DNA from 4 places in the Tumebacillus algifaecis genome. Region 1 is predicted to be linked to each of the others. Evidence: riboswitches for the same ligand, from Rfam matches in the RefSeq annotation. Region 1 holds a riboswitch; each other region holds the start of a gene.

What was found. Region 1 has a riboswitch for S-adenosylmethionine ahead of CIG75_RS09295 (trans-sulfuration enzyme family protein). Riboswitches for the same ligand answer to the same signal wherever they lie in the genome.
Region 2: linked by a shared signal. The riboswitch ahead of metX (homoserine O-acetyltransferase MetX) and the one ahead of CIG75_RS09295 (trans-sulfuration enzyme family protein) in region 1 are both predicted to bind S-adenosylmethionine.
Region 3: linked by a shared signal. The riboswitch ahead of metH (methionine synthase) and the one ahead of CIG75_RS09295 (trans-sulfuration enzyme family protein) in region 1 are both predicted to bind S-adenosylmethionine.
Region 4: linked by a shared signal. The riboswitch ahead of CIG75_RS15780 (2,3-diketo-5-methylthiopentyl-1-phosphate enolase) and the one ahead of CIG75_RS09295 (trans-sulfuration enzyme family protein) in region 1 are both predicted to bind S-adenosylmethionine.

The regions. Positions count from the first base shown of each region.
Region 1 covers NZ_CP022657.1:2,054,062-2,061,487, forward strand. Annotated here, with positions in the region: gene pepV (dipeptidase PepV) at 1-990, shown strand, start outside; gene CIG75_RS09275 (adaptor protein MecA) at 1,089-1,697, shown strand; gene CIG75_RS09280 (DUF441 domain-containing protein) at 1,763-2,221, opposite strand; gene comA (phosphosulfolactate synthase) at 2,311-3,111, opposite strand; gene CIG75_RS09290 (MFS transporter) at 3,467-4,750, opposite strand; SAM riboswitch class I at 4,894-5,007, shown strand; gene CIG75_RS09295 (trans-sulfuration enzyme family protein) at 5,082-6,239, shown strand; gene CIG75_RS09300 (trans-sulfuration enzyme family protein) at 6,258-7,418, shown strand.
Region 2 covers NZ_CP022657.1:1,753,956-1,761,381, reverse strand. Annotated here, with positions in the region: gene sdhB (succinate dehydrogenase iron-sulfur subunit) at 1-518, opposite strand, end outside; gene sdhA (succinate dehydrogenase flavoprotein subunit) at 545-2,293, opposite strand; gene CIG75_RS07740 (succinate dehydrogenase cytochrome b558 subunit) at 2,317-2,937, opposite strand; gene CIG75_RS07735 (homoserine dehydrogenase) at 3,238-4,599, opposite strand; gene metX (homoserine O-acetyltransferase MetX) at 4,602-5,591, opposite strand; SAM riboswitch class I at 5,993-6,109, opposite strand; gene CIG75_RS07720 (aspartate kinase) at 6,180-7,426, opposite strand, start outside.
Region 3 covers NZ_CP022657.1:1,545,468-1,552,893, reverse strand. Annotated here, with positions in the region: gene CIG75_RS06815 (hypothetical protein) at 1-188, opposite strand, end outside; gene CIG75_RS06810 (glutamate-1-semialdehyde 2,1-aminomutase) at 309-1,604, shown strand; gene trxA (thioredoxin) at 1,721-2,050, opposite strand; gene CIG75_RS06800 (NifU family protein) at 2,079-2,306, opposite strand; gene CIG75_RS06795 (HD domain-containing protein) at 2,507-3,154, opposite strand; gene yunB (sporulation protein YunB) at 3,222-3,959, opposite strand; SAM riboswitch class I at 4,071-4,170, shown strand; gene metH (methionine synthase) at 4,261-7,426, shown strand, end outside.
Region 4 covers NZ_CP022657.1:3,590,625-3,598,050, reverse strand. Annotated here, with positions in the region: gene CIG75_RS15795 (heavy metal translocating P-type ATPase) at 1-2,316, shown strand, start outside; gene CIG75_RS15790 (PCYCGC motif-containing (lipo)protein) at 2,351-2,944, shown strand; gene CIG75_RS15785 (pyridoxal phosphate-dependent aminotransferase) at 3,195-4,361, shown strand; SAM riboswitch class I at 4,442-4,554, shown strand; gene CIG75_RS15780 (2,3-diketo-5-methylthiopentyl-1-phosphate enolase) at 4,643-5,863, shown strand; gene CIG75_RS15775 (2-hydroxy-3-keto-5-methylthiopentenyl-1-phosphate phosphatase) at 5,882-6,562, shown strand; gene mtnB (methylthioribulose 1-phosphate dehydratase) at 6,559-7,224, shown strand; gene CIG75_RS15765 (1,2-dihydroxy-3-keto-5-methylthiopentene dioxygenase) at 7,276-7,426, shown strand, end outside.

The DNA of each region.
Region 1 (7,426 bases):
TCTGGCGTGCAACTCAGCAAAAAGGTCCGCTTGATCATGGGACTTGATGAAGAATCGAACTGGCGCTGCATGGATCGCTACTTTGAAAAAGAACCGTTTCCGATCGGCGGATTTACTCCAGATGCCGACTTCCCGCTGATCTATGCCGAAAAGGGCATCTACTGCTTCAACCTGACCAAGCCGCGTCACAACATCGAAACCGCTTCGGTTGTCGTTCGTGAGCTGTCCGGCGGCAATCGAGTGAACATGGTGCCAGACAGTTGCCGCATCGTGCTGACCGCAACTGGGGATGCCGAAGCTGTGGCATCGCAGTTGCGGCATACGGCCGAGCAGGAAGGGGTGAAGTGCCAAGTCGATGTGAACGGTAGCGAGATCACGTTGATCGTGGAAGGGATCTCCGTCCATTCCATGGCACCGCAGCATGGGATCAATGCGATCGTACAAGCGGGCAAATTGCTCAAAGTGCTGGACACAGCCGACCAAGCGATCTGGGCGTTTCTCTCCGAAGTGGACACAGATGGCGAGCGCATCGGCGTCAAGATGACCTGCCACGCGACCGGTCCTTTGACCAGCAATCTCGGCCTAGCCAGCGTCGATGAGGAAACGATCACCTTCACGTTTAACCTGCGTTTTCCGGTGGACAAAACGGAGGATGACTTGATTGCTTTGATCAAACAAAAAACGGGGCCGATCGGTTTTGACGTCACAGACCCGGGCATTGCCAACATGAAACCGCACTATGTGCCGCTCGATTCGGAAATCGTGCAAACGCTGCTCAAGGTCTATGAAGAGGAGACCGGTGAGAAACTGGCTCCGCTGACCACAGGCGGAGGCACGTATGCAAGGGCGATCCCGAATGCGGTCGCATTTGGTGCACAATTTCCAGGACAGCCAGATGTCGCCCATCAAAAGGATGAGTTCTGGGAGGTAGAACATCTGCTCAAATGCACCAAAATCTTTGCGAAAGCCATTTACGAACTGGCAAAGTAACCTTGCTTACAGAACGGGTGATCTTGTCGTTGCATAATGATAGGTAAAGAGGTAGTGTACCATCTTGCACCCAATCTCTCTGCAAAGGAGTGATGAGAATGCGCGTAGAGAAGCTCGGAGACAACAAAGTCCGGATCATGCTCTCTTATGACGACCTCGATCAACGCGGCATCGACCGGGAAGAAATTTGGCAAAACGGTCGGAAAGTTCAAGAGCTGTTCTGGGATATGATGGAGAAGGCTTATCTGGAAACCGGTTTTGAAGTCGCCGGTCCGATCGCAGTGGAAGCGTTCACGATGCCGACCGAAGGCGTTGTGGTCGTGATCACCCAACTGCCGGCACTACCTGTTCAAGCGGAGCAGGAGCTGGTGGAAGAGGATGACGAGGCGGATGCGGCGATGGACTCACCCGATCCGTTCGGTGCGTTCACCTTCGTGTTCCAAGACTTGGAAGACGTGATCCGCGTCGCGCACTCGCTCCAAGCGTATGAGGCGGTAGGCGGCACGCTTTACCACTACAAGGAACGCTATCATCTGTTCTTCGATGAAGAAGAGGTCGGAGAAGACTTGTACGACACGTTCTGGTCGATTTTGCATGAATATGGAGAGTTGTCGCCAACCACGAAGGCGATGCTCGATGAATATGGAAAGCGGGTCATGGACGGCAATGCTGTGCAAACGATCACGCAGCACTTTCCGCTTCGCTAAACCAAATACATGAAAAGCTCCCGTGCCACTGTGGCCGGGAGCTTTTTTCTGATTTATTCATTTGGTTACCGAAACATATAATTGTAAAGTTTCAGCAAAATGGCAGCGATCGCCGCGGCCATCAGCGGGCCGACCGGGATGCCTTTGAGGAAGACGATGCCAAGCACCGTGCCGATGACCAGCCCGATCGTCAACTGAGGGTCCATTTTTAGCATATACAGACCTTGACCGTTCAGATACGTAGCCAAGATTCCGCCGATGATCGCACAGATCCCGGCTACCGATACAAAAGCGCTCATTAGATCTTTGGTGGACACTTTTCCGTTGACGAGCGGCACCAAGACTGAAATCATCAGAAACAGCAGTCCGATTTCCAGCCCTCTGCGCTCGAGCGTTGGAAAAAACCGCTGTAAACTCAGCAGTTTCAAAATGAGTAAAAAGCTGGCAGCTGTGGCTAAAATACTGGCTCTGCCGACGATGCCAATGATGATCAATACGACCAGAATGATCTCTCCGACCACGATCGACCGCCCCTTACGTGTGCAGATTCCTTGACACATGTATATGGACAGGGCGGACAAGGTAGACCAATCGAGCGCATTGCGGAGGTCGCTTACAGGGTCAAGCGAAGCGTGTCGCTACGCAGACCGACGCGTAGCGCTTCCAAGGCGACGATGTCGCGCGGATTGATATTTCCGAAATTGACGTTCGGGCCAAATGCACCGATCAGTTCTTGCTGTTGCGATTTGAGCGGTGCTTCCCAGATCAGTTGATCCAGATTTTGCACCTGCGATGTGAGCTCATCAAAATCGTCTTGGCGGATCGAACCGTCCTCTGCAAAGAAACCGACCGACTTGCCTGATTCACGCCCTTCCAGAATCACTTTGAAGGCACCCGCCTGCAAGTCAGCATCGATCAGTTGCAACTGTGTCTCGACGGGGAGGTGGAGGCCGTCCTCCTTCTTACCTACTTCGGTGATCACTTTCAACCCCTGATGAGTCGCGTAGCGGATGATCTCTGATCGCTTTTCCGGCGCGAGCGGGATCGTTCCATCCGACACTTCTACGGTCTGAAATCCGAGGTCGAGACAGCGTTCCAGAAACGGTTGCCACCTGTTTTGCAAAATGGCTGCTTCGAGGAAGGTTCCGCCAGGGTAGACTTCGATGTGGTGAGTTTGTAAAAAGGAAATTTTGTCACGCAACACGGGCACAGGATACAGTTTCGAAGTGCCAAATCCCAATTTGACAAAATCGATATAGGGACCGGACAACTCTACCAGATCATAAGTCTCAGTCAGGCCGAGACCTGTATCGATCAACATGGTAAGGCCGCTGGTCGTTCGCGGTTTGGCGAGACGACCAGGCAGCGGATCACGCAAGATGTCATCCCAAGCACGTTCGAACGATGAACGCATACCTTCCGGCTCCTTTCTCTTTCCCGAGGGTAACCAGCGGGTAGTAGGCTCTAGCATCGTATGAAAAAGGATTGCTGATGGTGAAGGGTGTACAATCCTCGAAAACAAGGGATGTAAGGGGAGCGCGATACGGCCAGCAAACACAAGTCCTAGTACGAGCTGAAACTGCAAGAAAAAGGGAGCCGATGTTGACGGCTCCCATCAAATGCATCTCGTCTTCGCCTGAGAACGTCTCCTCTGTCCGCTAGCAACAGTCGAAACGTGATGCTGGAAAGCTCAAAGCTCAAAGCTCAAAGCTCAAAGCTCAAAGCTCAAAGCTCAAAGCTCAAAGCTCAACGAAAGCGCGGGCGTGTGATTACGCCCGCGCTTTTCTTCGCGTCAGAAGCTTTTGTTGTTGGGCAATCTGTTCATACCGTTCGGGATTGCTACCGCCACCCTCTGTACCGACCTGGATCAGGAAGAAAGCCATCACCGCACAGACACCAGCCAAAGCGGCCATGATCGAAAACATGATCTTCGGAGTGTCCATCAAAGCGCCGAAGATCGGGGGGCCCGCCGCGACGCCGAGGAAACGCACGCTGCCATAAAGCGCTGTGACCGCCCCGCGCTCCGCTTTCTGTACGGCGGAGGTGATCATCGTGTTCAGGCAGGGCAGGACCAGTCCGGTGCCGATCCCGGAGACGACGAGCAGGCCGAGCGACACATACGGGTTGTTGAAAAAGGCGGCGATCGCCAGCGGAACGCCGATCAGCGCCAGTCCGGATACGATCAAAATCTTCATCAACCGCATGTTCTTTTTGATCTTCGCGCCCGTCACCAGTGAGGTCGTGCACATCGCCAGCAGTGGAATGGACAGGATCAGGCCGCGCATCAGGTCGGCAACCTTGTATTTTTCTTCGAGGATCTGCGAGATATAAAAGAGGACGCCAAATAGGATAAAAAGTGCGATCGAACCTGCCAAATAGGCGGTGAGCAGCCATTTACCTTGCGCCTTGAATGTTTTTTTCAAAGCGCCGATATACTCTTTTGGCGATTGTTTCGAGCCGCTTTTCTTTGGTTCTTTGACGAAAAAATAGACCAGTGCGGCCGAAAGGATACAGATGATGGGAAACGCGAAAAATGCGGCGTACCAGAACAAGAGTGCAATCAAAGAGCCGATGATCGGTGACAGCACTTTGCCTAATCCGTTCGAAGCTTCGATGATGCCAAGCGCCTTGGCGCGCGAAGCACCGCTCCAGAGATCTCCAGCCAGCGCCATCGCGATCGAAGCTGTCCCCGCCGCCCCGAGACCTTGCAAGACGCGTCCAGCCATGATCACTGCATAAGGTTGGTCCATCAGCCAGGCAGCCACTCCGGCGACAACGCCTCCTGCTCCATACAGGAGCAAGGCCGGAATGATGACAACTTTTCTTGTGTAACGGTCGGAGAGAAAGCCGGCCAGCGGGATGATCACCCCAGCTGGGACAGAGAACAGCGTGATGACCAAGGAAGCTTGGAATTTGGATATGCCGATCTCCTCTTGCATCTGAGGGAGGATTGGGATCAGCATCGAGTTGCCAAGCACCATGATCAGCGGTACGGTTGCCAACGCGAACAAGGGAAGGAAATGAATCGCTTTTTTCGGTTTCGTCGCGGCCATGGTGTCAGTCCTTTCTCCCAAAAAGCAGGTTGCATCAGGTCTAGTGTGTCGTGCGCAAGTGCGCAGTATGACTGACAAAATATACTTGACAGCCGAGCACAACTGAGGCTACATTTAGTATCAAACAACAACAGCAAATAGTTCTCTTATCAAGAGTAGGCGGAGGGACTGGCCCGACGATGCCACGGCAACCGACACGATATTTCGTGCACGGTGCCAATTCCAACAGGTTGTTTATGCAACCTGAAAGATGAGAGAAAGCGCTCTTTGTAGCTATCAAAGACCTTTCTCAATTCTGAGAGAGGTCTTTTTGCTTGAGGAGGAAATCAGATTGCATCCAGATACTTGTTTGGCTCAAATTGGCAACAATAAAGCAGAAAAAACCGGCGCGATTTCGTCGCCGATCTATCTTTCGACCACGTATCGTCATCCGCGGCTTGGCGAGAGCACAGGATTTGATTACACGCGGACGAAAAATCCGACTAGGCAGACGCTGGAAGACGCGATCGCACAGCTGGAAGGCGGGGTACAGGGATTTGCGTACAGTTCGGGAATGGCGGCGATCGCCGGAGTGCTCGGGTTGTTTGGGCAAGGAGATCATCTGCTGGTCTCTCATGATCTATACGGAGGCACTTACCGCCTGCTGGAGCAGATTTTGCCGCGTCAGGGCATCACGACGACGTTTGTCGATACAGGTGACTGGCAGAAGGTTGAAGCTGCGGTGCAGGAGAACACCAAAGCGATTTTTCTTGAAACGCCGACCAATCCGACGATGCGAATCAGCGATTTGCAGGCGATCATCGGCGTGGCCCAAAGAAACGGGTTGCTGACCATCGTAGACAATACGTTTATGACGCCCTATCTGCAACGACCGCTGACACTGGGAGCCGATGTGGTCGTACATAGCGCGACGAAATACCTCGGCGGGCACAATGATGTGCTTTCTGGGCTGGCGGTGGCGCGCGAGCAAGAGTTGGCGGACCGCATCTACTTTTTGCAAAATTCGATTGGAGCGACACTGGGCCCGCAAGACGCATGGCTGTTGATGCGGGGGATGAAGACGTTGGCGCTGCGCATGGATCGACATCAGGAAAATGCGATGGTGCTCGCCAAATGGCTGACCGGGCACCCTTGCGTCAAGCAGGTGTATTTCCCTGGATTGGAAAACCACCCTGGACGCGACGTACACATCGGGCAGGCGGATGGCTATGGTGGGATGTTGTCTTTTGAGGTGGTGCGTGAGGAGCTGGTCGAGCCGCTGTTGCGCCATTTGAACCTGATCGCCTTTGCCGAATCGCTCGGCGGGGTCGAGTCGCTGATCACCTACCCGGCGCGACAGACGCATTTTGATGTGCCGGAAGCGGTTCGCAATGAATTGGGTGTGACAAGTTCTTTGCTCCGTTTGTCCGTGGGGATTGAACATTACGAGGATTTGATCGAAGATATGGCGCAGGCGTTCGCCGCGTCGGAACGTGAATTGGCTGAATAGGAAGGGAGTTTGGCTTAGATGAGCGAGGAGAAAAAACTGACATTTGCGACACAGCTTTTGCATACGGGAAATGAGATCGACCAGACGACTGGAGCATCGGCCATACCGATCTATCAGGTCTCGACGTTTCATCAAGAGGACCCTGACAATCCACCGCAGTATGAATATGCCCGTTCCGGCAATCCGACGCGGAACGCGCTGGAACGGACGATCGCCGAGCTGGAAGGCGGGACGCGAGGGTTTGCCTTTGCATCGGGGATGGCGGCGATCTCCACGGCGCTGTTGCTGTTCTCGGCAGGTGATCATCTGATCGCGACGGACGACATCTACGGCGGTACATTTCGAGTGCTGACCACCGTGCTGAACCGTTTGGGGATCGAGACAACATTTGTCGATGTGACCGATTTGGAAAACATTCGTGTCGCGATCCGTCCCAATACGAAAGGGATACTGTTAGAAACGCCATCCAACCCGCTTTTGAAGATCACCGATCTGGCAGGAGCGGCTGCGATCGCGAAAGAGCACGGACTGCTGACCATTGTGGATAACACCTTCCAGACCCCGTATCTGCAGCGCCCACTCGACGTGGGGATCGACGTGGTCGTACACAGCGCAACGAAGTTTCTCGGCGGTCACTCCGATCTGGTCGCCGGGCTTGCAGTGACCAAAGACCGCGTGCTGGGGCATCGCCTAGCCCAGTTGCAAAATTCGTTTGGAGCGGTGCTCGGCCCGCAGGACTGCTTCCTGCTGCAGCGAGGGATCAAGACGTTGAAAGTGCGCATGGACGCCTCCTGTGACGGGGCTGAGCGTATCGCGCACTGGCTTGCAGAGCGCGAAGAGATCAGCGCGGTGTTTTATCCCGGATTGTCCACTCATCAAGGACATGAAGTGCACCGGAAGCAATCGACTCGATCTGGCGCGGTACTTTCGTTCGATACTGGCAGCGCCGAGCGTGCCAAGCTGTTGATGCAACAGGTCAAAATCCCGTTGGTCGCCGTATCTCTTGGTGGTGTGGAAAGTATCCTCTCCTACCCGGCCTCGATGTCGCATTCGGGCATGCCGAAAGAGGAGCGCCACAAGCGCGGGATTACAGACGGCCTGCTCCGTCTATCGGTCGGCTTGGAAGATCCAGATGATCTGATCGCCGATCTGGAGCGGGCGTTGCTTCAACTGAGCTAAGGTAAGTT
Region 2 (7,426 bases), 300 kb from region 1:
AAGGAGGTACGCTCGTTCACGTTCGGGCAAGCCTCGACGCACGCGCCGCACGTGAAACATTTGGACAGCTCATAGGCCCATTGACGATCACGTTCCGCCATGCGCGGTCCCGGACCGAGATCATACGTACCGTCGATCGGCACCCATGCTTTCACTTTTTGCAAAGCTTTGAACATGCGGCTTCTGTCGATGACGAGGTCACGAACGACTGGGAACGTGCGCGCCGGCTTCAGGCGAATCGGCTGCTCGAGCTGATCCACCAGCGCGGAGCACGCTTGGCGTGGCTTGCCGTTGATGACCATCATGCAGGCGCCACAGATTTCTTCCAGACAGTTCGATTCCCATGCAACCGGTGCAGACAGTTTACCTGAATTGTCAACCGGGTTACGCTGAATCTCCATCAGAAGTGCGATCACGTTCAAGTTCGGACGGTACGGAATGGTGAATTCCTGCGTATACGGTTGGCTGTCCGTACGATCTTGACGTTCGATAATCACGTGAATTTCTTTCTTGCTCATGGATGTCTCCCCCTTTCCTCGCAGTTTTAGTTTTTATCGACTGCGTAGTTGCGCAGACGCGGCTCGATCAGCGAGACATCGACTTCATCATAGCTGATTTCCGGGCCGTTTGGCGTCCAAGCAGCAATTGTGGTTTTCAGGAACTGCTCGTCATTGCGATCCGGGAAGTCAGGCTTGTAGTGCGCGCCGCGGGATTCATCGCGTTTGAGCGCGCCGATGGTCATGACGCGAGCGAGTTCGAGCATGTTCCACAACTGACGGGTGAACGGTGCCATCATGTTCTCCCAACGCGACTTGTCAGCCATGCCGATGTTATGCCAACGTTCCATCAGTTCTTGAATCTTCTCATCGGTCTTCTGCAAGCGGTCGTTATAACGGACAACGGTCACGTTATCGGTCATCCACTGGCCAAGTTCACGGTGCAGCGCATACGGGTTCTCGGTGCCTTCCATCTTGAGGATCGACTCGTATTTTTGCTCTTGTTTCTTCGCAGCCGTTTCAAAGACAGACTTCTCAACATCTGCAGCCGTTTTCTTGAGACCTTTGATGTAAGAAACCGCATTCGGGCCGGTCACCATGCCGCCGAAGATCGCGGAGAGCAGCGAGTTCGCGCCCAGACGGTTTGCTCCGTGGTACTGGTACTCACACTCGCCCGCTGCAAACAGCCCCGGAATGTTGGTCATCTGGTTGTAGTCAACCCACATGCCGCCCATCGAGTAGTGAACAGCCGGGAAGATCTTCATCGGGACTTTGCGCGGGTCATCGCCGGCAAATTTCTCGTAGATTTCCATGATGCCGCCCAGTTTGACGTCAAGTGTTTCTTTCGGAATGTGAGAAACGTCGAGGTATACCATGTTCTCGCCGTCGATGCCAAGACCGAGATCGACGCAGACGTGGAAGATCTCGCGAGTCGCGATGTCGCGCGGCACGAGGTTGCCATATGCCGGGTATTTTTCTTCGAGGAAGTACCACGGTTTACCGTCTTTGTACGTCCAGACGCGGCCACCTTCACCGCGCGCAGACTCGGACATCAGGCGCAGTTTGTCATCGCCTGGGATCGCCGTCGGGTGAATCTGGATGAACTCACCGTTTGCATATTTTACACCTTGTTGGTACACAGCCGAAGCGGCGGTACCGGTGTTGATGATCGAGTTGGTAGAACGGCCAAATACAAGTCCAGGGCCGCCTGTCGCGAGGATGACAGCATCACCGACGAAGGATTGGATCTCCATCGAGCGCAGGTCTTGAGCCACGATACCGCGGCAGACCCCTTCCTCATCGACAACAGCCTGTACGAACTCCCAGCCTTCGTACTTTTGTACGAGACCTTGGGATTCGAAGCGGCGCACTTGCTCATCGAGTGCATACAAGAGCTGCTGACCGGTGGTCGCGCCTGCAAATGCAGTGCGGCTATGCTTGGTACCGCCAAAACGGCGGAAGTCGAGCAATCCTTCCGGAGTGCGGTTGAACATAACGCCCATGCGGTCCATCAGATGGATGATGCCAGGCGCTGCGTCACACATCGCTTTAACCGGCGGTTGGTTGGCGAGGAAGTCGCCACCGTACACGGTGTCATCAAAATGTTCCCACGGCGAGTCGCCTTCACCTTTGGTGTTGACGGCGCCGTTGATCCCGCCTTGTGCACAGACGGAGTGAGAACGTTTTACAGGTACTAACGAGAACAGATCGACCGGAATCCCGGCCTCGCAAACCTTGATGGTCGCCATCAGGCCCGCAAGGCCACCGCCGACGATCACAACACGTTGGTTACTCATTGCGTTTCCTCCCTTAGGCTAACTTACGCTACTGCTGCTTGGAAAGCATTCAGTGCTGCGATGCCGACTGCGGACAGCACGACGAACAGACCCATCAGCACATACGCGGAAACACGTTGCGCGCGCGGGCCAACCGTGATGCCCCAGTGAATGAAGAAGCCCCACAGGCCGTTTGCCAAGTGGAACACAGATGCTACCGTACCGATGATCATAAACCAGAACCCAACCGGGCTGGTCACGATCTGTACGACCATGTCAAAAGACGGAGCGTCGCCCGAAAAACGGGTCGTCCAAAGGTGCCAGATCACAAAGATGAAAGTGAAGACCCCGGTGATGCGTTGCAACGTAAACATTACATTGCGGCCCCAGGAATACTTCGATGCGTTATAGCCAGATGTGTATGCGACATACATGCCGTAGACGCCGTGATAGATCAACGGCAGCAGGATGAAAACGAATTCAATAAACGGCAAAAAGGGAATGCTCTCCAGTACGCCCACCTTGTCATTGAACGCTTGCTCGCCTTTAGTGGCGAACGAGTTGATGCTCAGATGCATGATCAGGAACAAAGTGACCGGAATTACACCGAGCAGTGAGTGCAACCGGCGAAATAAAAACTCTCGGCTAGCCTGTTTGTTGGCCACGTGTCGATCCTCCTTCCAAGATACCTGTGAATGATTGATTCACAGTTGCTTTTTCTCTGGTGGCATGCACGGATTCTCACATGCCCGACTCTCCAAACTCCCCTTACAGTGCGATACGGTGCCCCCTTTTTTTACTTTGACCGTCCCGTCCAATTTCCCGGAGGGGCAGGGGCGGCCGAATCAATGCACCATAAATTGTACTGTTTCAATAGAAGGAATGTCAAGAAACTGTCAAATCCGACAAGTTTCGAAGCAATTTCTGAGAGTCACTGTGTTTACGGTGCGCGATTCGGCCAATTTTTACGCATAGCGGGGATTTTTTTCGAGTCCCGAAGCTTCTGTCTCCCATTTTACACCTGTGCTAATTTCTCCTTCAACACGCAAAAGGAGCGTGATCGGCGGCTCTGGGGCGATTTGCGCGACATTTTCAATCAAAGCGTTCACCTGCTCTTCTGTTACGCCTCCTAAGAGCCACGCTTGGTGCAGGCGCTCTGTCGTTTCGATCGATTGATAGTCTGCGAGAATCCCGCCAAGTGTTGTGATTCCTGCTTGAATCGCTTGGCCAATCGAATCGGTCTGGGTCGGACAGCCCGTACAGGACAGATAAAAGTTGCCCACCTTCGGTTCAGCATGGGAGGCAGCTGTCTGAACGCGATCCCAGTTCGGGCGGCGGATGTTCTCGCCCTGTGTCAGCAGAGTGGTCAGGTCTTCGATCACAGCGCTCGCCGTCGGGAACTCCCCTGCACCGCGGCCGATCAGCGTCAAGTCGCCGACCACATCGGCACGCAGTGTGACCGCGTTGAACACATCATCGACGCGAGCCAGCGGATGGCTCCCCGCAAGCAGGCTCGGGCGCACCGAAAGTCGCAGCGCTCCATCCTGCTCATGCGCATGGCCGATCAATTTCACCGTGTAGCCCAATTGCTCGGCAAGCTTCAAGTCGTGCCCGCTGATCTCCGAGATCCCTTGGCGGTCGATCTGTGCGACATCAACGCAGGTGTCATAGGCGAGGTTGGTCAAGATCGCCAATTTGTACGCAGCATCAAACCCTTCCACATCGGAGGTTGGGTCCGCTTCAGCATAGCCCAAACTCTGCGCTTCAGACAGCACCTCTGGGAAACTGCGCCCCGTTTTACTCATCTCGGTCAATATGTAGTTGCTCGTGCCGTTCAGAATTCCAGAGATCTCGTGCACACGGTTGGCGGTGAGGTAGCCTTGCAGCATGTGGATCACCGGAATGCCGCCTGCCACACTAGCTTCAAATAACAGATGGACTCCGTTTTGATGTGCTAATCGCAACAGCTCCGCTCCGTGTTTCGCCATCAGTTCTTTGTTGGCGGTGATCACATGTCGCTTGCTGTTCAACGCCTGTTCGATGATCTCCTTGGCCGGATGCAAGCCACCGATTACTTCAATATAAATGTCGATCTGCTCGTCGCTGAGCAGTTCCTGCGGTTCAAGGGTCAGCACGCTTGGATCGATCGCAAAGCCACGCTCTTTCCCACGGTCGCGGACGAGGACGTTGACCACTTCCACAGTACAGCCTGTGCGGGTCAGAATTGTGTCTCTGTTTTTTAAAAGGGTCTTATACACCCCACCGCCAACCGTTCCTAATCCCAGCAAACCGACCTTTACCTGTTTTTGTGCTTGTTTTTGAATCATCGTCAATTCCCTCCCGTTTCGCGTAAGAAATCTGTTATGAACTTGCTCAACTGCTGACCTTCTACCAAAAAAGCATCGTGACCGTACGGTGAACTCAGTTCGCAGTACGTCACCTGTTTTCCAGATTGGCGCAGGCGCTCCGCCCACATCCGTTGTTCCTGCGGCGGGTAGAGGTGGTCGGTGTCAATCCCGACCCAGAGCACCTCAGCCTCGATCCGCTCCAGCGCTGCAACCGCTCCACCGCGGCCGCGCCCAATATCGTGCAAATCCATCGCTTTTAGCAAACAGAGATAGGAGTTTACATCAAAGCGTCCGTTCAACTTGTCACCCATGTGTTCAAGGTAACTTTCGATCTGGAACCATGTATCCTGAAGGGATGCGTCCTCCTGCTTGATCTCGCGTCCGAAACGAGCTTCGAAAAGCTCAAAGGATCGGTAGGTGATCATGCCAATTTTTCTGGCGAGCGCAAGTCCGTGCACCGGGTCGTTCTCGATCGCCGAGCGCATCACATGGTTGTAGCCGATAGCGAGTGCAGACAACTGACCTGAAGTGGCCATCGGGGCACAGCGTTTGACAAAAGACGGATAGGTCACCGCCCACTCGATCGTCTGCAGGCCGCCCATCGAACCGCCGAGCACCAACTGCAACAGCTTCACACCGAGTCGGTCGAGCAACTGCTTTTGCGCGCGCACCATGTCACGAATCGTGATCAGTGGAAATGGACGGTGCGCCTGTGGCCCGGTCGAGCCCGCACAGCCGCCAAGCACATTGGAGCAAATCACATAGTAGCGCCTCGTATCCAACACCTTGCCCGGCCCGATCAGCGGCTGCCACCACACGTCTGCCTGCGCATCCAATGTCAGCGGGTGACAGATCAGAATCGCATTGTCGCCACGCTCATTTAACGTTCCGTACGCTTCATAGGCGATCTCCACAGCAGGAAGTGACACGCCGCATTCGAGGCCGATCTCCCCAATCGCTGCCGTTTGCATCGTCACGCGCCCTCCTTTCCGACCCCGACCCAAGTGTGTCGGTCATCGTGGATGGTCGCGCGCATCCGCATCGGCAAAACGTGCCCTGCCCCTACCCGCACAAGATCGCGAGCGCAAGATCGATCGTTCCGTTTCACTGATTTAAGTAGATCTACTGTAGTCTTTACTCTCGCTGATACGACAGTGACCTCTATTTCTCCTCCTTGTGTCCTCATTTGCTCGTACAAAGCGGCCTCCCCTATCCGTTGTCCAACTCGTGTGTTGCGAGCGAAATTCTGGTTGCTCCCTGCCATGTTGCTCTCACTCCGTTTCGTTTTACAGGGGCCTTGAGCGATCCGATCAGGACACAACAAAAACCCCCGCTTCTAATTGAAGAGGGGGTAGCATTTATAGCTCCACACCTCTTATCTGTCAGACCATCACAGTCTGCTGGATTTAGCACCATACCGCTTGTGTCGGTACACAAGCGAGGTTGCCGGGCTTCAAAGGGCCAGTCCCTCCGCCACTCTCGATAAGAGATAAACTATTCGGTTAGAAAAAGATTTTCTATATCGTACTATGCGAATCGTTCGTTGTCAATTTTCTCTTTTATTCGGCTGCGTTCAATCCGGAGACGACGACCGATTCCGCACCGTCCATCCCAAAAGAGGTATGCAAGACGCGCACTGCGTCATGCGCCCGCGCTTTCTCGATGACGCAAGAGACTTTGATCTCCGAAGTCGAGACCATCTTGATTTCGATGCCCGCGTCGGCCAACGCGCCGAACATCTGAGCCGCGACGCCTGGGTTGGAGATCATTCCTGCCCCGACGATCGACACCTTGGCCAGATCTTCTTCCAGTTCAAAATCTGCGCCGCCAAACTCTGGTCCCAACGCTTTTAACACCGGGAGCGCTCTGCTCAGATCATCGTGATCGATCGTAAAGGAGATGTCCGAAACGCCTTCATGTGCGACCGAAGTGACGATGATGTCCACGTTGACAGACGACTCGGCTAGCGATTGAAAAATTCTATGCATGTTGCCAAGACGACTTTTCACCCCTACGAGCGAAACCTTTACCACATTCATGTCGTGGGCGATCCCACGGACGATCATTCCCTGTTCCATCTGAGCTTCCTCCTCGACCAGCGTCCCGATGTTTTTCGTAAAGCTTGAACGCACCATCAGCGGCACGTGATATTGTTTCGCAAATTCTACTGCGCGCGGGTGTAGCACACCTGCGCCGAGGTTGGCAAGTTCCAGCATTTCATCGTACGAGATGCGATCCAGTTTCTTCGCCGCTGGCACCGTGCGCGGGTCGGTCGTATATACGCCGTCCACGTCGGTGTAAATTTCACACAGATCAGCGCCGAGCGCTGCTGCCAGCGCCACAGCCGTCGTATCTGAGCCACCTCGCCCGAGCGTCGTGATGTCGCCCTGATCGCTCATGCCTTGGAAGCCTGCAACGATCACCACGCGACCTTGTTCAACTTCACGGCGAATGCGCGCCGGATCGATCCCCGTGATCCGCGCCTTGCTATGCACTCCTTCGGTGCGAATGCCAGCCATGCCTCCGGTCAGCGAGACGCTGTGAAGACCTAAGTTCTGTACTGCCATCGCAAGCAGTGCGGACGAAATCTGCTCACCTGTGGTGAGCAACATATCCATCTCGCGTGCTGACGGGTTATCCGACAGCTTACCAGCCAGTTCGATCAGTTCATCGGTGGTATCGCCCATCGCGGAGACGACGACTACCACTCCCTGTCCCGATTGCGCCGTTTCTGCCACGCGGCTCGCCACGCGCTTGATGCGCTCGGGATTGGCGACCGAAGAGCCACCAAATTTTTGTACGATCA
Region 3 (7,426 bases), 510 kb from region 1:
GGAGCCGGAGCGGGTTGGGCCGACTGAAGCGCTGCCAGTTCCGCTTCGCTCAACGCCTCCGAACTGACGAGCGTGCCGGTGATTCCGTTGTCCTCATTGGACGCCGCTGCATTCGTAAACACATAGACCGACCCGGCGACGAGAATCGGGGCGGTGATCCAGATGATTTTGTTCCACTTTGCTTTCAACTTTGTTTCCTCCGTTCTACTCCATTGTTTGGTACATCTTTCGGAGGCTGTAAAATAGGAATGTCGGTCGTTCGATTTTTTGGTACGATAAGGACTGGACAAGAAAGGTGGAGAAACATCATGGCAAAACTCAACCATTCCAACTCGGAACGATATTATGAAGAAGCACAACAAGCGATCGTCGGCGGCGTCAACTCTCCTTCCCGCTCGTTCAAAGCGGTCGGCGGCGGTGCCCCTGTCTTCATGGAAAAAGGGGAAGGTGCTTATCTGTATGATGTGGACGGCAACCGATACATAGACTATCTCGCAGCGTATGGTCCGCTGATCCACGGCCACGGCAACAAGCATGTGGCCGAAGCGATTTCGCGCGCCGCCCACACGGGCGTGCTGTACGGGACACCGACGACGCTGGAGATCGATTTGGCGAAAATGCTGAAAGAAGCGATTCCTTCCATGGAAAAAGTCCGCTTCGTCAACTCCGGCACCGAAGCGGTGATGACCTGTATCCGCGTAGCTCGAGCCTACACAGGGCGCACCAAGATCATGAAATTTGCAGGTTGCTACCACGGCCACTCCGACCTCGTGCTGGTCGCAGCTGGCTCCGGCCCTTCGACGCTCGGCATTCCCGATTCGGCAGGGATTCCGCAGTCGATCGCAGAGGACGTGATCACCGTACCGTTTAACGATCTCAAAGCATATGAAGCAGCGCTGGAAAAATGGGGCGATCAGGTGGCCGCTGTGCTGGTCGAGCCGATCGTCGGCAATTTTGGCATCGTGGCGCCAGAGTCCGGTTTTCTGCAAGGCGTTAACGAATTGACACATCAACATGGCGCGCTGGTGATCTATGACGAAGTGATCACAGCGTTCCGCTTCATGTATGGTGGTGCACAAAATTTGCTCGGCGTGACGCCCGACATGACGGCGCTTGGCAAGATCATCGGCGGCGGTCTGCCGATCGGTGCGTACGGTGGCCGCGTAGACATCATGGAGCAGGTCGCTCCTTTAGGACCTGCCTATCAGGCTGGCACGATGGCGGGCAACCCCGCGTCGATCGCGGCAGGGATCGCCTGTTTGGAAGAATTGCAAAAACCAGGCACGTATGACCGCATGAGCGACCTCGGTCGTCTGCTGGCAAGCGGTTTGATGCAGTCGGCGCGCAAATATGGGCACAAAGTCACAGTCAACCGCGTTGGCGGAGCGTTTGCGATGTACTTTACCGACCAAGAAGTGAAAAACTATGACGATGCGAAACAGGCAGACGGTGAAAAATTTGCCCGCTTCTTCCACCTTTTATTGGAAGAAGGTATCCTGCTTGCACCTTCAAAATACGAGGCTTGGTTCATCTCCACAGCCCACACACCAGAAGACATCGCCTCCACCTTGCTCGGAGCTGATCGCGCTTTCTCCAAACTCTAAGCACCAATCACACAAAAACACCGCTGCCACGAGGCAACGGTGTTTTCTTTTGCGCATTTTCGCGCAGATCACACCAAAAAAGCACCGTTTGCACGGTGCCTTGTTGGATGTCCCACTTAAATTACAGATTCCAGCTCGTTAAGCAGGTCGTTTTTGGACTTGTAGCCCACGATCGTCTTCACGACTTCGCCGCCTTTGAAGACGAGCATCGTCGGGATGGACATAACGCCAAATTGTTGGGTGGTCGCTTGGTTTTCGTCGATGTTCAGCTTACCGATCGACAGCTTGCCAGCTGTTTCTGTTGATACATCTTCAAGTACCGGAGCGAGCATGCGGCACGGGCCGCACCAAGTTGCCCAGAAATCAACCAAGATCGGAGTCTCCGAGTTCTTGATCGTTTCTGCAAAATTCGCATCGGTGATGGTCAAGATTGCGTCAGATGCCATGGTTCATACCTCCGTACAGTAAAAAGATTTAGACTGCGACTACTTCTGTGATTTCCGGTACAGTTGCGCGGATCGTACGCTCGATTCCCATTTTCAGGGTCATCGTGGACATCGGGCAACCGCCGCAAGCGCCGGTCATACGAATTTTTGCGATCCCATCAGCAACTTCTACCAATTCTGCGTCGCCGCCGTCTGCTTGCAGACCCGGGCGGACTTTGTCAAGCGCTTCTTGAACGCGTGCGCGAAGATCTTCCATTTTGAGTAGCCTCCATTTCGTTCTTCCAAATGAGATAACTGCGCATACACAACTAGTATAGGCGGAAGAATTCCGACTCATGCGATGTGATGCGCCGCATCTTGTATTTATTTTACACTTAGTATAGGCATCGTGGAAAGCGAAGTATGTGACCTATGTTACATCTCTACTTTCATTCTATTCGCAGCGCGCATTTTTGCTCACCGCTGCCCCTCCCATTCCGCGTAAAACTGTTCCAAAAACGCTTCCATCACCCGATGCCGCCCCTCGGCCATCTGACGACCATAAGCGGTGTTCATCAACTCTTTTAACTTTAGCAGCTTTTCATAGAAATGGTTGATCGCGGTAGACTTGCCTTGGCGATATTCCTGCGCCGTCATGTCGGTGCGCGGCTTGAGCTGCGGATCATGGGGCAACTGCCCTTTTGCCCCCGAATAGGCAAACGTGCGGGCGATTCCGACCGCACCCAGCGCATCGAGGCGGTCCGCATCCTGCACCACCGCCCCTTCCAGCGTCCGCATGCCCGGCTTGTTCCCACCTTTAAAAGACATCGTCGAGATGATCTCCATCACATGATCTACCTCTTCTACTGCCACGTCCTGCGCTTCCAGCCAACCGCGCACCTTGGCGAGCCCGGCCGCCTCGCTCTCGTTAAGCTTCTCATCGGCCAGATCATGCAACAGCGCAGCCAGTTCGACGATGAAGAGGTCTGCTCCTTCTACCTGCCCGATCTTCTTCGCTGTCTGCCAGACGCGAAAGATGTGCCAGTAGTCATGACCGGAGCTGTCCGAGCCCAATTCCTGTTGTACAAATTGTTCCGCTGCTGCGATTATTGCTTCCCTGTCCATCGCGATGTCCTCCTGCCTCGATCATACTGACACTATCGTACCATCTTTTCCCGCGCCGTACACGTTGCTATTCCTCCTCGTCGTCATCATTCAGCTTGGGCAGTTGAATGGAAGGCATCGGCATCCCTTGGCTGGAGGTCGTCTGGCCGATCGTTTCCCCTTTCGCATTGAAAACCATCTGCGGTACCTCGCCCACCAGAAACACGTAGGCGATCGGCACTTTCGTCCGCACGTCGGATGGCGTGGTTGAGAACGGAATGATGACAGACGTATGCACATTGATATCCAGATACAAGATGTGCACCGTCTGATTGATTCCCTGATCCCGCGTCTCCCAGCCGATTTCGGATTTGATCGTTCCGACTGGCTTGATCGTCACCGGAATATCAGGTCCGAACTGAGATAGAAAGGCGGAGCCAAACGCCTGCCCAGCCGGAATGTACAACTTTTTCTCCTGTAGGCTGTGCAGGACCGTCTGAATGCTTTTGGTCACATCGTTTTGAATGCGCGACGCCTCAATCATGTTAAAATACCCAGCGGTCACCTTGCCGCCAGCATTCGTTTTCAAATCGACCAATTTGTTGTAGTTCGTCTCCTCCGAAATCCGCTCCGCAATCGAGTTGTTGATCGCCTCCGTCGCGATATGCCGCGAGTTCTCCTCCGCGATTTTAACAAAAGTGGGGTGCAGATTGTGCTCCACAAAGTAGATCGACTGCACGATCGAAAACACGAACATGACGAGCAGGGCAAAGAAAATAAAGCGCCAGTTGACTCGCTTCTTCGCGCCGCGAATCTTCATCGCCATTCCGCTTCCTCCTTTCCCTGTACTCATCTCTATGCGGACGAACATAAAACAATCCATTGACACATACGTTTCAAAGGTGATAGTATCAGTCCAACAACAAAATGACTTGAACTCTTATCCAGAGAGGCGGAGGGAACTGGCCCTGCGAAGCCTCGGCAACCGTGTTACAGGTGCTAATTCCAGCAAAGCTATGCGCTTTGGCAGATAAGAGAGGACACGTATGCAAATGGAACGCTACCCTCTTCTTGGAATGCCCGAGAAGAGGTTTTTTTGTATGTAAAGCAAAGGAGGCAGCTTTCCTATGAGCCAGAGCCGAGTACCGATTCAAACCCAACTCACCCGCAAAATCCTCATCCTCGACGGAGCGATGGGTACGATGCTGCAACAGGAAAACCTGACCCCAGACGATTTTGGCGGTGAGGATCTAGACGGTTGTAATGAAAATCTCGTCCTGACCCGCCCCGATGTGATTCAGAAAATTCATGAAGCATATCTGGAAGCAGGCGCCGACATCATTGAAACGAACACATTTGGTGCGACCTCACTCGTCCTCGCCGAATACGACCTTCAAGACAAGACCGAACTGATCAACAGCGAAGCGGTGCGCCTCGCCCGCGCAGCTGTAGATAAGTTCTCAACTCCGGAGTGGCCGCGCTATGTGGCCGGTGCGATCGGACCGACCACCAAGGCGCTGTCTGTCACGGGCGGCATCACGTTTGACGAACTGGTCGAAACGTATGCGGTTCAGGCCCGCGCGCTGGTTCAAGCGGGTGCTGACGTGTTGCTGTTAGAAACCATCCAAGACACGCTGAACGTAAAAGCTGCCAGCATTGGCCTCGGCCTTGCGTTTCAAGAGTTGCAACAAGAGCTTCCGGTGATGATCTCCGGCACGATTGAACCGATGGGCACGACGCTTGCCGGACAGAACATCGAATCGTTCTATATCTCGCTTGAGCATGTAAAACCGATATCCATCGGACTGAACTGCGCCACCGGACCTGAGTTCATGCGCGACCACCTGCGCTCGCTGTCCGACCTGGCCCAGTGCGCCGTCTCCTGCTACCCGAACGCCGGGCTTCCCGACGAAAACGGCCACTACCACGAATCGCCGATTGGGCTTGCCAAAAAGCTGCGCGGCTTCGCAGAACAAGGCTGGCTCAACGTGGCAGGCGGCTGCTGCGGCACGACGCCTGACCATATCCGCGCGATTCACGAAGCGCTACAAGACCTCCCGCCTCGGGTCAGCAATCCGCATCACGCTCCGGCCGTCTCCGGCATCGAAGCGCTGTTCATCGAACCGGACAACCGCCCGCTGATCGTCGGTGAGCGCACCAACGTGCTCGGTTCGCGCAAATTTCGCAACTTGATCGTCGAAGGCAAATATGAGGAAGCTTCTGAAGTCGCTCGCGCCCAAGTCAAAAAGGGTGCGCATGTGATCGACGTCTGCCTGCAAGACCCCGACCGCGATGAGCACCAAGATATGAGCGCGTTCCTTAACTTCGTGACCAAAAAAGTGAAAACGCCGCTGATGATCGACTCGACCGACCCGACCGTTTTTGACCTCGCCCTGAAATACTCGCAAGGCAAAGCGATCTTAAACTCGATCAACCTCGAAGATGGCGAAGCAAAATTTGCGGAAGTTGTGCCGCTGATCAAAAAATACGGCGCCGCCGTGGTGGTGGGCACCATCGATGAGCAGGGCATGGCGGTTACCCGCGAACGCAAATTGGAAGTGGCCAAACGCTCCTACGACCTGCTCGTCGGCAAGTACGGTCTGAACCCGCAAGACCTGATCTTCGACCCGCTCGTCTTCCCGTGCGGCACCGGCGATGAGCAGTACATCGGTTCCGCAAAAGAGACGATCGAAGGCATCCGTCTGATCAAAGCAGCGCTGCCGGAGTGCCAGACGATCCTTGGCGTCTCCAACGTTTCCTTCGGACTTCCGGCCGCAGGGCGCGAAGTGTTGAACGCCGTCTTTCTCTACCACTGCACCAAAGCAGGGCTGGACTATGCGATCGTCAACTCCGAAAAACTGGAGCGCTATGCCTCGATCCCAGAAGAGGAGCGCACGCTGTCCGAAGACCTGCTCTTCCACATCACCGATGAAAAATTGGCGCAGTTCACCGCGTTTTATCGGGAGAAAAAAGTGACGCAGACGGTCGCCGTCTCCAACATGACGCTGGAAGAGCGCCTCGGCAACTACGTGGTAGAGGGCAGCAAGGAAGGATTGATCGCCGACCTCGAAGAAGCGCTTCAAAACTACCCGCCACTGGAAATTATCAACGGACCGCTGATGGCAGGGATGGAAGAGGTCGGGCGGCTGTTCAACCAAAACGAACTGATCGTCGCGGAAGTGCTACAGAGCGCTGAAGTGATGAAAGCGGCCGTCGCCTTCCTCGAACCGTACATGGAAAAACAGGATGGATCACACAAAGGCAAAATCTTGCTCGCCACCGTCAAAGGCGACGTGCATGACATCGGTAAAAACCTCGTGGAAATCATCCTCTCCAACAACGGATTTCATGTGGTCAACCTCGGGATCAAAGTTCCACCAGATCAATTGATCCAAGCGGCTCGCCTCGAACAGCCCGATGCGATCGGCCTCTCCGGTCTGCTCGTCAAATCGGCGCAGCAGATGGTGATCACCGCACAAGATTTGCGTGCAGCAGGCATCGATGTGCCCCTGCTCGTCGGCGGTGCCGCCCTGACCCGCAAGTTTACGTCAAACCGCATCGCGCCGGAATACAAAGGGCTGGTGCTCTTTGCCAAAGATGCGATGGACGGCCTCGACATCGCCAACCGTCTTTGTAAGCCGGAAGAGCGCGAACGACTCGCCCAAAAACAACGCGAAGCTGCGCTCTCACAAACGCTGGAAACGGTAGAGCAAGCGGCTGTCACCGCGCCGAGCGAGTCGGTGCGCTCTTCGATCACCCATCACCACCCGATCATCCCAGCTCCCGACTTTGAGCGTCACGTGTTGCGCGATTATCCGATCTCCCACCTTCAACCGTACCTCAACCTGCGGATGCTGCTCGGCAAGCACCTCGGTTTGAAAGGAAACGTCGAGCAACTGCTCAAAGACGGCGACCCGAAAGCGACCGAACTGCACACCGTCGTGGAAGAACTGCTCGAACTGGCCAAAACGACAGGTATCATCCGTCCACAGGGCATGTACCGCTACTTCCCAGCGCAATCGGCAGGCGATGAAATTCGCATCTACGACCCGCAGGACACCTCCAAGGTGTTGGAGTCGTTCCGTTTTCCGCGCCAGCCGCAAGCGCCACACCTCTGTTTGAGCGATTTCTTGCGCCCCGTAGAAAGTGGCGAAATGGATCAGGTCGGTTTTCTCGTCGTCACCGCCGGACAAGGTATCCATGAGCTGTCTACGAAGTGGAAACATGAGGGCCACTACTTGCGTTCCCACTCTCTGCAAGCGTTGGCGTTGGAGCTAGCGGAAGCGTTCGCAG
Region 4 (7,426 bases), 1.5 Mb from region 1:
CACGATCACACACACGACCATAATTACGCACATGACCACGAACACGATCATGACCATTCGGCCTCTTGCTGTTCCACAGATGCAGGTGTATGTTGCCCGCCATCTGACCATTTTGAAGAGCTGGTGATGCTTTCGGATGTCCAACCAGAGGAGTCGAGTGCTACCGATCTGCAGCTAGGTGAAGCACGCTCCGTGTTTCGCGTCGATGGGATGGACTGTGGTGAATGTGCGCGCACCGTGCAGCGCGTGATGGGCAAACTAAGCGGGGTGCGCGAAGTGGCGGTCAGCTTTAACACCACGAAAATGACGGTCGTGCACAACGCGTCGCTGGAGACGATTCAAAAGACGGTCAGCGATGTTGGCTATCGGGCCACCGTCCTCGAGACCACGCTCCAAGATCCAGACGTTCCTGTCGCAACGGGAGGCGAAGCGGCTGAACCTGGCTTCTGGGAAAAACACAAACGCACTGTTCTGACCACCGTCTCGGGCCTGTTCCTCGGGGTTGGACTGATCACCGAATTTGCGGGCGGGTCCGAATCGGCAGCTATCGTCTGCTATCTGATCGCGATCCTCACAGGTGGCTTCTATGCCGCCCGAGCTGGCTATTTTGCCTTAAAATCGTTCACGCTCGATATGAACTTCCTGATGACTGTCGCGGCGATCGGGGCTGCTGCAATTGGCGAATGGTCGGAAGGTGCCACCGTCGTCTTTCTCTTCTCAGTCGGCAACTGGCTACAGGCCAGCACGATGGAACGCACTCGACGCTCGATCCGTTCTCTGATCGGTTTCGCTCCCAAAGAAGCGTTGGTTCGTCGCAATGGACAGGAGCAAACCGTATCGGTCGATCATTTGCAGATCGGAGACCTGATCCTCGTCCGGCCCGGTGAGCGCATCCCGATGGATGGACGGGTCGAAGCTGGCTCCTCCACCGTCAACCAAGCGCCTGTCACTGGCGAATCGATCCCTGTGCTGAAGCAGATGGGGGATGAAGTATTCGCAGGTACACTCAATGAAACGGGCGGTTTGGAAGTGATTGTGACCAAAAAAGTTCAAGATTCCACGCTCAGCCGCATGATATACTTGGTGGAGGAAGCTCAAGAACAGAAAGCGCCGTCGCAGCAGTTTGTTGACCGCTTTGCCACATATTACACACCGATCGTCGTGGTGCTGGCGATCCTGATCGCCGTGCTGCCGCCGTTGTTTACGGGCGACCCGTTCAGCGATTGGATCTACCGCGCATTGGCGTTGCTCGTCATCGCCTGCCCCTGCGCGCTCGTCATCTCCACCCCGGTCGCCATCGTCGCTGCCATCGGCAACGCAGCCAAGCGCGGCGTGTTGATCAAAGGCGGCGCGTACCTCGAACTGATGGGCCAAATCAGAGCGGTCGCATTTGATAAAACGGGCACACTGACGCAAGGCAAGCCTGTCGTCGTTCTCGTAGAACCGTTTGACGGCGTTGATCAAGAGCAACTGCTCACCGTCGCCGCTTCCATCGAAGCGCGCTCCGAGCATCCGTTGGCCCGTGCTGTCCTGCTGCTTGGTGAGCAAAAAGGCATCCGAGCGCTGCCTGTGCAACAGTTCCAGGCTGTTGCAGGCAAAGGTGCACAAGGTCATCTCGACGGCGCGCTGTATCGGATTGGCAAACCATCGTGGTTTGAAGAGCTCGGCTACGACGGAACTGACAGATTGAAAACGGTTCTCTCCGTTCAGCACGAACAGGGCCATACGGTGATGCTGGTCGCTGATGAACAGCAGATCATCGGTTTGATCGCTGTGGCCGACACCGTTCGACCAGACAGCGCAGACACGATCGCCAAGCTGAAACAGGCAGGTACCGCCCATACAGTGATGTTAACAGGTGACCACGCCCGCATCGCCAAATCGATCGCCAAGCAAGTCGGGATCGATGAGTACCACGGCGACTTGCTCCCCGAGCAAAAGCTGGCTCGCATCACCGAACTCAAACAGCGTCACCACCTCGTCGCGATGGTCGGTGACGGCATCAACGATTCCCCCGCCCTAGCCGCCTCCGACATCGGGATCGCGATGGGTGGGGCAGGAACGGACATCGCATTGGAGACGGCCGATATCGTCTTGATGTCTGATGACATCAGCAAATTGCCGTTCACCGTCCGTCTCAGCCGCAAAGCGCTGCGCCTGATCAAGCAAAACATCTGGTTCTCCCTGCTCGTGAAACTTGCGTTCCTTTTGTTGACCGTAGCAGGTCTATCCAACCTGTGGATGGCCGTGTTTGCAGATACTGGTGCGGCTCTGCTCGTCATATTAAACGGTATGAGATTAATCAAAGTGCGATAAACAATCCCAACGATAGCAGGAGGAAGCAACATACATGAAAAAGCTGACCAAGATCGTGTTTGCCAGCGCGATTGTGATGACGATCGCTACAGGCTGTGGCACGTCTGACAAGGCGACGACGACCGACGAACATTCCGGACATGGCGACCATGCTTCTAACGGTGGCACCAGCAATGGTGGACATCCTGCCGGGGCACAAGCGGAAGCCTATAAAACGCTGAAAGTTGGCGAAAGCGTCAAATTGACCAAGATCGGTGATATGCAGGAAGTGACGGAAAACGCCATGTCCTATCCGAAGTTCCTATCGAGCAAAAACACCAAGATCAAGCAATCTTACGCGGCAGCTGTGCAGAATCTCGATGTCCTGAAATTCATTCCCTGCTACTGCGGTTGTGGTGATCACGCCGGACATAAAAGCAACGCCGAGTGCTTTGTGAAAGACGTCCGCGAAGACGGCGCGGTCGTTTGGGACGACCACGGCACCCGTTGCGACACCTGCATGAACATTGCCCTCGAAGCGGCTGATATGAAAGCACAAGGCAAGTCAGCGCAAGACATCCGCGAAACGATCGACAAAAAATACAAAGAAGGCTACGCGAAACCAACACCGACGCCGATGCCTTCATAATTTACAGGATACAGGAGGCTGTTGAGAATCTCTCAACAGCCCTTTTTGATGTTGGAAGCAGATCAACTGCACGCTGCAAACGATATGACTGCTGAGCAGATTTTGGCTGTCTTCGAACCTCGATGGAGATCGATCGGAAATGGTACGGCATGTCATCCTGTGTCCATTTAGACTTGTTTTTCGATTTCAATTCGCTGTATAGTATGAAGCGTGAATGTATGTTTGACTTTTCAGAAAGGGGATGTTACCCATGAATATAAAATCGGCTGATCGATTGCAAGGACTACCCACCCAATTTTTCTCTACGATGGTGGCAAAAGTAAACTCGTACATCGCCCAAGGGCATGATGTGATCAACCTCGGCCAAGGCAATCCGGACTTGCCAACCCCGCCGCATATTGTCGAATCGCTGCGCCATGAGGTGCTCGATCCTGTCACGCACAAATACCCGCCGTTCTCCGGGCTGTTCGAATTGAAGCAGGCGATCGCATCTTGGTACAAAAACGAATTTGACGTCGATCTCGACCCAGCGACCGAAGTGGCGATCCTCTTTGGCGGGAAAACGGGCCTCGTCGAAATTTCCCAATGTCTGCTCAACCCCGGCGATGTTTGCCTTGTCCCCGATCCGGGCTATCCTGATTACTGGTCTGGCGTCGCGCTTTCTGGCGCGGAGATGACGATGATGCCGTTGTTGCGCGACAACGCTTTCTTACCCGACTACAGCCAGATTCCGGCAGACAAGCTCGCCAAAGCCAAGTTGATGTTCCTCAACTATCCGAACAACCCGACTTCGGCAACCGCACCGCGCGCCTTTTACGAAGACACAGTCCGCTTTGCGGAACAGAACAACGTGATCGTCGCGTCCGACTTCGCATACGGTGCAATCGGTTTCGATGGAGTAAAACCGGTATCCTTCCTGCAAACGCCAGGCGCGAAAGAGGTCGGGGTCGAATTCTACACCCTCTCGAAAACGTACAACATGGCAGGCTGGCGCGTCGGCTTTGCGCTGGGGAACAAAGAGGTGGTCCGTTTGATCAACCTGATCCAAGACCATTACTACGTCTCGTTGCCAGCTTTTATCCAGCGTGCTTCGGTCACTGCGCTCACCTCATCTCAAGACTGCGTGCACCAACTGGCCGCTACCTACGAACAGCGCCGCAATGTCTTTGTGAGCGGTTTGAAAAAAGCGGGTTGGGACGTGCTGACGCCACAAGGCTCTTTCTTTACGTGGGTGCCAGTGCCAAAAGGCTTCACGTCGGTCGAGTTCTCGGACACGCTCTTAGAACAGGCGCACGTGATGGTCGCGCCGGGCGTCGGCTTTGGACCGAGTGGAGAGGGGTATGTTCGAGTCGGTCTTTTGACCAGCGAACAGCGTTTGCAGGAAGCGGTTGAGCGAATGGCCAAGATTTCTCTCTAATCGATTTTCGGCAAAGTCATTGACACTCTCTCGCAGAGGTTGTAATATCGTCTACAGAAGTTTTCTCACATATAAGACAACTCTTATCCAGAGCAGGCGGAGGGACTGGCCCTACGATGCCCGGCAACCGGTTTTCACGTACTTGTGATCACACGGTGCTAATTCCTTCAGGAAATATCCTGAGAGATAAGAGGCTGACCATGAAATTTTGTCGCCTCTTTCTTGACCAAGAAAGAGGCTTTTACTATGTTCTAGACTATTCGCATAGAGGTGATCGTCTCGTGACCCGACAAGAATTTGTTCATGTCACCTATTTGGCCCACGGCAAACCGGGTACAGATTGGCAGAAAAAAGCGGAAGGCATCGCGATCGGTCTGACTGTTGGCTCGTGGACAGACCTTCCGGCAGCTCGCAAGGATGCGATGCAAAAACATCTCGGACACGTGGTAAAGGCAGAAGAGATCGGCATGGATGCACACGGCCTCAGCCAAGCGCTGTTGACCATCGCCTATCCGACGCTCAATTTCACGCCGGATGTGCCAGCGCTGTTGACTTCGGTGTTCGGCAAACTGTCGATGGACGGAAAGATCCGACTGGTGGACATCGAATTGCCTATCGCGTTCCAAAGTCAATTCCCTGGCCCGAAATATGGCATCGACCAAATCCGCAAGCAGTTGGGCATCGAAAATCGCCCGCTGTTGATGAGCATTTTCAAATCGGTGATCGGGTACGACATCGAGGCACTGGCAGACGCGTTCTACCAGCAGGCGCTCGGTGGCGTTGATTTGGTCAAGGATGACGAAATCTTCTTTGATGAAACGTACGCGCCGTTCGAAAAGCGCATCGAAGCCTGCCGTCTGGCAGCGGAGCGTGCCAAAGAGCAGACTGGCAAGAGTACGCTTTATGCGGCGAACTTAACCGGACCTGTCACCGAAATTTTCGAGAAAGCGCGTCGGGCAGTGGACGCAGGGGCGAACGCGCTTTTGCTAAACGTTTTGACCTACGGCTACGATGTGTTGCAGCGCCTCGCTGCCGACCCGAAGATCACGGTGCCGATCATGGCCCATCCGGCGATGGCCGGTGCGATGTATCCGTCCGAACAGTATGGGATCGCAGCTCCGGTGTTGCTGGGGAAACTGATGCGCGTGGCGGGGGCCGATTTCTCGCTCTATCCGTCGGCGTATGGCTCGGTCGCGATGGAACGCGGCGAAACGTTGAAGATCGCCGAGGCGTTGCGTGCCGAACAGAGCGGTCTCAACCGTACGTTCCCGGTGCCGTCCGCGGGCATTCATCCAGGTCTTGTGCCAGTATTGTATGGAGATCTCGGCAATGACCAGATCATCAATGCTGGCGGTGGTATCCATGGGCATCCGGGCGGCTCAAGTGCGGGCGGACGGGCGTTCGTGGCGGCAATTGATGCGGTGGTGGCAGGAAAGACGCTGAGCGAAGCGGCTGAACAATCCAAAGAATTGAAAACAGCTTTGGAGCTGTGGAACAAATAGAGAAGGAGTCGGGCAACTATGAGTAAACGCATCGCGATCTTTTGTGACTTTGACGGCACGATTACGGAGCGCGACATGATCATCACGATCATGGAGAAGTTTGGCGCTCCTGGCTGGGAGACGATCAAGGATCAGATTCTCGGTCAAGAGATTACGATCCAAAGTGGAGTCGGTCAGCTCTTCGCTGGCATTTCATCTGCAAAGCAGGACGAAATCGCAGCCTATGCCCAAGAGGTCGCGGTGATTCGCGAAGGGTTTGCGGAGTTCCTGACGTTTTGTAAAGAGCAAGGAATTGATTTTTGGGTGACCAGTGGTGGGATCGACTTTTTCGTCCTCCCGCTTCTGGCTCCGTTTGCGATTGATAACCCGATCTACAGCAACGGTAGCAGTTTTACTGGCGAGCAGATCGAGATTCTCTGGCCGCACGCTTGTGACGAACATTGCACCAGCGGCTGTGGGATGTGTAAACCGTCCGTCCTGCGCAAGTTCCCAGATGAAGAGACGTTCAAAGTGGTCATCGGTGACTCGATCACCGACTTGCAGGCGGCCAAACAAGCCGATTTCGTGCTGGCCAGATCACTTTTGCTACGGAAATGTCAGGAACTCGGACTTCAACACGCTGAATTTGTAACATTCCATGACTGCATTACAGTGCTGAAACAACTCATTAACGAACAAAAGGGGGAGGTTCTGTCATGAGCCAAACATACTTGCAGGAAGAGCGCTACCGCATTGCGGAGCAACTGGTCGCTGTTTCCCAAAACTTTGCATCAAAAGGCTGGTTCCCAGCGACGAGTGGGAACTTGTCGGTCAAATTCAGTCAGGAGCCGTTGACCTTTGGCGTCACCGCAAGTGGTCGTGACAAAGAGAACCTGACGATCCATGACATTTTGTTCGTCGATGGCGATTCGAAAGCACTAGAGCCGACCCAGTTGAAGCCGTCCGCAGAGACGTTGATTCATGCAGAAGTGTACAAACGCATCGGTGCAGAAGCCGGTTCTGTGTTGCATGTACACACGATCTATAACAACCTGATCTCCGAGATTTTTGCCGATCAGCAGTCGGTGGTCATCTCCGACATGGAGTTGATCAAAGGCTTGAACATCTGGGAAGAAGGAGCGACGATTGAAGTGCCGATCGTCGAGAACTTTGCTGACATTCCGCGATTGGCTGAAGAGGTCGGCAAGCGTCTCGACCCGCGCGTTCCGGGCGTTTTGATCCGTAAGCACGGTATCTATGCGTGGGGGGACAGCGTGGCGTCTGTGAAGCGCCATGTGCAGGCCTTTGAGTTTATGTTCGAGTACCTGTTCAAGTATCTGCAATTTCAGGGCTCCGCAGGTAAAGTCCCGACAGTTGTTTGAAATGTGTGATAAAATCGAGTCAAGATATTAAACCTCAGAGGAGGAATCAACATGCCGTCCATTCGCTTTGTGGCAACCGATGAACGCATCGAAGGCGTTGAGCAAGTAACCGAGTATCTGAATACGCAAGGTATCGTCTACGAATACTGGGATATTTCCAAACTCCCGCTGGAACTGCAAGAAGACTACAAAGTCACGCCGG